2 regions of the Streptomyces sp. NPDC031445 genome follow, and region 2 is predicted to be linked to the other one. Evidence: riboswitches for the same ligand, from Rfam matches in the RefSeq annotation. Region 2 holds a riboswitch; the other holds the start of a gene.
The links. A riboswitch is a leader RNA that binds a small molecule or an ion and turns the genes downstream of it on or off. The one in region 2 is predicted to bind ZMP and ZTP.
Positions count from the first base shown of each region.

Region 1 (3,582 bases), on a different contig from region 2:
CTTCGCCGTCTCCTTGAGGATGTACGGCTTCGGGATCGTGAAGGTGTCGCCGAAGCGGCCGTTGAAGCGCTCGGCGAGGTCGCGGGTCAGCTCGATGTGCTGGCGCTGGTCCTCGCCGACGGGCACCTCGTTCGCCTGGTACAGCAGGATGTCCGCGACCTGGAGGATCGGGTACGTGAAGAGGCCGACGGAGGCGCGGTCGGCGCCCTGCTTGGCGGACTTGTCCTTGAACTGGGTCATGCGGCTGGCCTCGCCGAAGCCGGTGAGGCAGTTCATGATCCAGGCGAGCTGGGCGTGCTCGGGGACGTGGCTCTGCACGAAGAGCGTGCAGCGGTCCGGGTCCAGTCCGGCGGCCAGCAGCTGGGCGGCGGCGAGCCGGGTGTTGGCGCGCAGCTCCCTCGGGTCCTGCGGGACCGTGATCGCGTGCAGGTCGACGACCATGTAGAACGCGTCGTGGGACTCCTGGAGGGCCACCCACTGGCGGACGGCGCCGAGGTAGTTGCCGAGGTGGAACGAGCCGGCGGTGGGCTGGATGCCGGACAGCACGCGGGGACGGTCAGCGGAAGCCATGCTGCCCATTCTCTCATCGGCCGGGGTGTCGTCGGCCCGAGAGGTGGGGGTGGTGCGGTGCGCGGGGCACTGCGGACCGGTCCCGGCCGGTCGCGCAGTTCCCCGCGCCCCTTTCGGGGCGCTTCAGCCGAGGTCGACCTCCGGGTAGAGGGGGAAGCCCGCGACCAGGTCCGTCGCCCGCTGGGAGATCTCCTGGGCCACCTTCTCGTCCAGGACGTGGGCCGCCTTGGAGGGGGCGCCGGACTTGGTGGTGCCCGGCTCGGTGGTGGTCAGGACGCGGTCGATCAGGCCCGCCACCTCGTCCATCTCCGCCGTGCCGAGGCCGCGGGTGGTGAGCGCCGGGGTGCCGATGCGGATGCCGGAGGTGTACCAGGCGCCGTTCGGGTCGGCCGGGATGGCGTTGCGGTTGGTGACGATGCCGGAGTCGAGCAGGGCGGCCTCGGCCTGGCGGCCGGTGAGGCCGTAGGAGGTGGCGACGTCGATCAGGCACAGGTGGTTGTCGGTGCCGCCGGTGACGAGGGTGGCGCCGCGGCGCGTCAGGCCCTCGGCGAGGGCGCGGGAGTTGTCCACGATGCGCTGGGCGTAGTCCTGGAAGGCGGGCTGCCGGGCCTCGGCCAGGGCGACGGCCTTGGCGGCCATGACGTGCGGGAGCGGGCCGCCGAGGACCATCGGGCAGCCGCGGTCCACCTGGTCCTTGAGGGAGTCGTCGCACAGGACCATGCCGCCGCGCGGGCCGCGCAGCGACTTGTGGGTGGTCGTGGTGACGATCTGGGCGTGCGGAACCGGGTCGAAGTCGCCGGTGAGGACCTTGCCCGCGACCAGGCCGGCGAAGTGCGCCATGTCGACCATGAGGGTGGCGCCGACCTCGTCGGCGATCTCCCGCATGATCCGGAAGTTCACCAGGCGGGGGTAGGCGGAGTAGCCGGCGACGATGATCAGCGGCTTGAACTCGCGGGCCTGGGCGCGCAGGGCCTCGTAGTCGATCAGGCCGGTGGCCGGGTCGGTGCCGTAGGAGCGCTGGTCGAACATCTTGCCGGAGATGTTCGGGCGGAAGCCGTGGGTGAGGTGGCCGCCGGCGTCCAGGGACATGCCCAGCATGCGCTGGTTGCCGAAGGCCTGGCGGAGCTCGGCCCAGTCGGCCTCGGTCAGGTCGTTGACCTGGCGGGCGCCGGTCTTCTCCAGGAAGGGCGCCTCGACGCGGTCGGCGAGGACGGCCCAGAAGGCGACCAGGTTGGCGTCGATGCCGGAGTGCGGCTGGACGTAGGCGTGGCGGGCGCCGAAGAGTTCGCGGGCGTGTTCGGCGGCGAGGGACTCGACGGTGTCGACGTTGCGGCAGCCGGCGTAGAAGCGGCGCCCGACGGTGCCCTCGGCGTACTTGTCGCTGAACCAGTTGCCCATCGCGAGCAGGGTCGCCGGGGAGGCGTAGTTCTCCGAGGCGATCAGCTTGAGCATCTCGCGCTGGTCGGTGACCTCCTGGCCGATGGCGTCGGCGACGCGCGGCTCGACGGCGCGGATCACGTCGAGGGCGGCACGGAAGGCGGTCGACTCGGTGGAGGGGGAGACGGAATTCTCGGGCATCGGGGACCTCCGGACGGTGTACGTACAGCGTTCACGTTCGGCCCAGGCGCACGGCACTCTTCCCGCTCGGGCCGCTCCCTGATGGTCCGTCCCATCCCAGCGCGCCAGTCACGGCCCGCTCGTCAGCCTACCGGGCGCGCCGCGCGGGGCAGGTCCCGCGTCCACCATGCGAGCGAGGATAAGAAGGAGGTCACCGTCGAGTCCGAGCCGTCCCCGGGAGAGGCCGTGACCGCTGCGAAGGACCTCATCGCCGCCGCCGGAGCGCACTGCGCGCCCACCTACGACCCGCTGCCGGTGGTGATCGCCAAGGGCGAGGGCGCGTGGCTGACGGACGTGGCGGGACGGCGCTATCTGGATCTGCTGGCCGGCTACTCGGCGCTGAACTTCGGGCACGGCAACCGGCGGCTGGCCGAGGCGGCACGGCGCCAGCTGGACCGGGTGACGCTGACCTCCCGCGCCTTCCACCACGACCGGTTCGCCGCGTTCTGCGCACAGCTCGCCGAGCTGTGCGGGATGGAGATGGTGCTGCCCATGAACACGGGGGCGGAGGCGGTGGAGAGCGCGGTGAAGACGGCCCGGAAGTGGGGGTACCGGGTGAAGGGGGTGCCCGCGGAGACGGCGGAGATCGTCGTGGCGGGCGGCAACTTCCACGGCCGTACGACGACGGTCATCAGCTTCTCCACTGATCCGGAGGCCCGTGCGGACTTCGGGCCGTACACCCCGGGCTTCGAGATCGTGCCGTACGGGGACCTGGCCGCGATGCGGTCGGCGCTGACGGAGAACACGGTCGCGGTGCTGCTGGAGCCGGTCCAGGGCGAGTCGGGGGTGATCGTGCCGCCGGCCGGTTATCTGGCCGGGGTGCGGGAGCTGACCCGCGAGCGGAACGTCCTCTTCGTCGCCGACGAGATCCAGTCGGGCCTGGGGCGCACCGGGCGGACCTTCGCGTGCGAGCACGAGGGGGTGGTGCCGGACGTGTACCTGCTGGGCAAGGCGCTGGGCGGCGGGATCGTGCCGGTGTCGGCCGTGGTGTCGAGCGCGGCGGTGCTCGGGGTGTACCGGCCGGGCGAGCACGGGTCGACGTTCGGCGGGAACCCGCTGGCCTGCGCGGTGGCGCTGGAGGTGATCGCGATGCTGCGGACCGGTGAGTACCAGGAGCGGGCGGCGCGGCTGGGCGAGCGGCTGCACGGCCTGCTGGGCGGGCTGCCCGGCGCGGGCGGGGCGACGGCGGTGCGGGGGCGGGGGCTGTGGGCCGGGGTGGACGTGTCCCCGGCGGTGGGCACCGGGCGGGAAGTCTGCGAGCGGCTGCTGGCCCGTGGGGTCCTGGTCAAGGACACCCACGGGCCGACCGTCCGGATCGCGCCGCCGCTGGTGATCGGCGAGGAGGACCTGGACTGGGCGGTGGAACAGTTCCGGGCGGTGCTGGCCGGGGGCTGA
Region 1 is NZ_JBVIJO010000004.1:304,728-308,309, reverse strand. It holds gene trpS (tryptophan--tRNA ligase) at 1-579, opposite strand, end outside; gene ACZ5DC_RS14125 (glycine hydroxymethyltransferase) at 694-2,148, opposite strand; ZMP/ZTP riboswitch at 2,182-2,270, opposite strand; gene rocD (ornithine--oxo-acid transaminase) at 2,374-3,582, shown strand.
Region 1: it holds a riboswitch for ZMP and ZTP, as region 2 does, so the genes downstream of both, ACZ5DC_RS14125 (glycine hydroxymethyltransferase) here and ACZ5DC_RS19395 (bifunctional 5,10-methylenetetrahydrofolate dehydrogenase/5,10-methenyltetrahydrofolate cyclohydrolase) in region 2, are expected to answer to the same signal.

Region 2 (3,582 bases):
GGCGGGGACCCCCGCGTGGTGGCCGACGGCCACGTCCTCAGCCGGGCCACCTACCCGCCGAGCTGGAGCGACGCCCCGCCCGAGGCGCCACCGCCGCACACCCCGGCCGCCCTGCGCGCCTACCTCGCCGAGACCGTCCGTACCGACTCCCTGGACACCCCCCGGCTCCTCGACGCCGTCGCGACGCTGCTGGACCACTGGACGCTGGGCGCGCGCGAGTCCGCGGCACTGGTCAGGCTCCTCGCGGACGCCAAGGGGCTGCGGGCCGCGGGACAGGTGACCGACCGCCTCGGCCGCCCCGGGCAGGCCTACGTGTACGAGGGCGGGGGCGGCCGGCGGATGCTGATCCTCGACCCGCGCACCGGCACCGTCCTCGGCCTGGAGACCACCTTCACCCGCGACGCCCCCGAGTACGGCGTCAAGGCGGGGGACGTCATGGACTACAGCGCCTGGCTGCGCTGACCGGTGTCTGATACTGCCCGGCGATGCCCCACGGGCCACCGCCGGGCATCGCCGGACGATCCCGGGCGGCGGGTCGCCGGCAGGCCGCCGCGTCCGCCCGGTAGCGGAAGTCCGCCCCCGTGACCGTCACCGTGTGCCCGGAGGCCAGCGGCGGGGTCGCCTCCGCGCCCACCGACAGGGGCCGCACCTCCACCGAGGCCGTCCCGGTCCGGCCCGGGGTGTGCCGGACAGCCGGCGGGTCGGCGCCTGGCGCCTGCGGCCGCCCGGGTCGGCCCGGCCGTCTGGCGTGGGCGGGCGCCGGCTCTCGGTGGTCCTTGCCGTCCAGCGCGGCTCGGCCGCCGCCCGGTGCTGCTCGGCCCCGCCCACGGGCCGCCGCCGGGGCGTCGCCGGACGATCCCGGGGGGGCGGGTCGCTGGCAGGCGTTGCCGGGCAGCCGGCGGTGCCTCCTGCCGCCCGGGTCGGCCCGGCTGTCTGGCGTGGGCGGGCGCCGGCTCTCGGTGGTCCTTGCCGTCCAGCGCGGCTCGGCCGCCGCCCGGTGCTGCTCGGCCCCGCCCCCGGGCCACCGCCGGGCATCGCCGGACGACCCCGGGCGGTAGGTCACTGGCAGGCGTTGCCGGGCAGCCGGCGGTGCCTCCTGCCGCCCGGGTCGGCCCGGCCGTCTGGCGTCGGCGGGCGCCGCCTCTCGGTGGTCCCTGCCGTCCAGCGCGGCTCGGCCGCCGCCCGGTGCCGCCCCCCGGCAGGGATCCGTGCCGGCCCTACGCCCCCAGTTGCCGGGCGGCCGCCGTCACCGTTTGGTCCAGGAGCGTGGCGATCGTCATCGGGCCGACGCCGCCCGGTACCGGGGTGATCAGCGAGGCCCGTTCCACGGCCGAGTCGAAGTCGACGTCGCCGACGTTCCCCGGGTTGTAGCCCGCGTCGACGACGACCGCGCCCGGCTTGATGTCCTGCCCCCGGATCAGCCGCGGCCGGCCGACCGCGGCCACGACGATGTCGGCCTCGCGGACCACGGCCGAGAGCTCGCGGGTGCGCGAGTGGCAGTAGGTGACGGTCGCGTCCCGGGCGAGCAGCAGCATGCCCACCGGCTTGCCGAGGATCGCGCTGCGGCCGACCACCACGGCCCGCTTCCCGGCCGGGTCGACGCCGTACTCGTCGAGCAGCCGCAGGATGCCGCCCGGCGTGGCGGAGACGAAGCCCGGCAGCCCGAAGCTCATCGCGGCGAACGACGCGAAGGTGACACCGTCGACGTCCTTCTCGGGCGCGATCGCCTCGAACGCGGCCCGCTCGTCGACGTGGTCGCCCGCCGGGTGCTGGAGCAGGATGCCGTGCACCCCCGGATCGGCCGACAACTCCCGCAGCGTCGCGACGAGTTCACCGGTCGTGGTGGTCGCGGGCAGGGCGACGTGCCGGGACTCGATGCCGGCCTTGCGGCTGCGGTTCTGCTTCATCCGGACGTACGTCACGGACGCCGGGTCCTCGCCGACCAGTACGGTCGCCAGACACGGCCTGGTACCGGTGCGCTCGGTGAGAGCGGCGGCCCTCTGCGTGGTCTCCTCGACGATGCGGCGGGCGGGCGCGGTGCCGTCCATCAGACGGGCCTGGGTCATGCTGCACACTCCTGGGCTGGATCGGCTCTCCTCGCCCAGGCGCGCGGCAGCCAGTGCGGACCGCTCCCCGGTGGTACTCCACCTCAGCGCCAGTCACGGCCCGCGTACAGCGTAACCGAGGGTGCGTACGGCCTCCCGGCCCGCGACCCCGCTCGGCCTCCTTCCCGCTCCCGCCGTACCCGGCCGGGGCTACTCGTCCCAGGCCTGGATGATCAGCTGATCCGAGATCTTGCCGTCCCGCAGGGTGACCATCGACTCGGCGAGGACCCGGGTGCCGTCCCCATACTCGCAGGACTCGCAGTAGGCCGCGTGGTCGCCCTGGACGACGCACCGGTCCAGCCTGTGTGTCATGTCGCGGCTGTAGACGTCGTCCAGCAGTTCGGCGATCTGGCTTCGGCCGTGCAGGACCGTGGGGTGACTGGGCTGGTTGTTGCGGTCGACGATGCGGATCTCCGCGTCGTCCGCGTAGAGCGACAGAAGGTTGTTGCCGGTGTTGCCCTCGACGGCCCGGCGCAGTGTGTCGGTGTCGAAGGCGGACCCCGCCGAGGTACCCATGGTGACCTCCTTCACGTGCCCGTGTGGTCCAGGCGCCGTGCGGTCCGGCCAGGAGCGGGCCGCACGGGCCCACCTCCGAGACTCCTCCGCCCGGACGGCCCCGGCAAGCCCGGCCGCGCGCTCCACCTCACGGGTGAGCGCGGCCCGCCGCCCGTGTCCGCCCGGGGCCCGGCGCCGTTGCTGAGGGCATGATCTCAACACGACGTATCGCCGCCGCCGTCGGTCTGGCCGCCGGGATCGCCGGCCTCGCCGTACCCCAGGCGAACGCGGCAGGAACGGGCGCACCGCTCGTCGGGAAGCTCGGCGCGCTGAGCACGCTCGACTCGCTCGCCGTCAGTGACCTCCCGGCGGAGCAGCGGGGCCGGGTGCCGCGGGTCACCGAACAGGTGCAGGAGCTGAAGCACCTCCAGGAGCTGAACCAGCTCAGCCAGGTGGAGCAGGCCCTCGCGCCCGCCGCGCCGCTGCTCGGTCTGGCCGGCGCCATCCACTGATCCCGCCCGCCGGCACGAGGGCCGTCCCGCCGGGGCGGCCCTCGCCGCTGCCCGGGCCCGCCGGGCGATGCCCGCGCGCCGGTCCGGGAAGATCCAACAACCTCCTCGTGGTCCGCCCCGCTACCGGCCCGCTACCGATCGGTCCCGCGTAGTGTCGGTGGCGAAGGCAAACGAAGGAAGGAACCAGACCATGGCGCAGGAAGTCCGCGGCGTGATCGCACCGGGCAAGGACGAGGCCGTACGGGTCGAGACGATCGTGGTGCCGGACCCGGGGCCCGGCGAGGCCGTCGTACGCGTCCAGGCCTGCGGGGTCTGCCATACCGACCTGCACTACAAGCAGGGCGGCATCTCGGACGACTTCCCCTTCCTGCTCGGCCACGAGGCCGCCGGGGTCGTGGAGTCGGTCGGCGAGGGCGTCACCGACGTCGCCCCAGGCGACTTCGTGATCCTCAACTGGCGCGCGGTGTGCG
Region 2 is NZ_JBVIJO010000007.1:1,575-5,156, forward strand. It holds gene ACZ5DC_RS19390 (CU044_5270 family protein) at 1-462, shown strand, start outside; gene ACZ5DC_RS19395 (bifunctional 5,10-methylenetetrahydrofolate dehydrogenase/5,10-methenyltetrahydrofolate cyclohydrolase) at 1,218-2,066, opposite strand; ZMP/ZTP riboswitch at 2,093-2,173, opposite strand; gene ACZ5DC_RS19400 (nuclear transport factor 2 family protein) at 2,256-2,621, opposite strand; gene ACZ5DC_RS19405 (hypothetical protein) at 2,810-3,112, shown strand; gene ACZ5DC_RS19410 (S-(hydroxymethyl)mycothiol dehydrogenase) at 3,303-3,582, shown strand, end outside.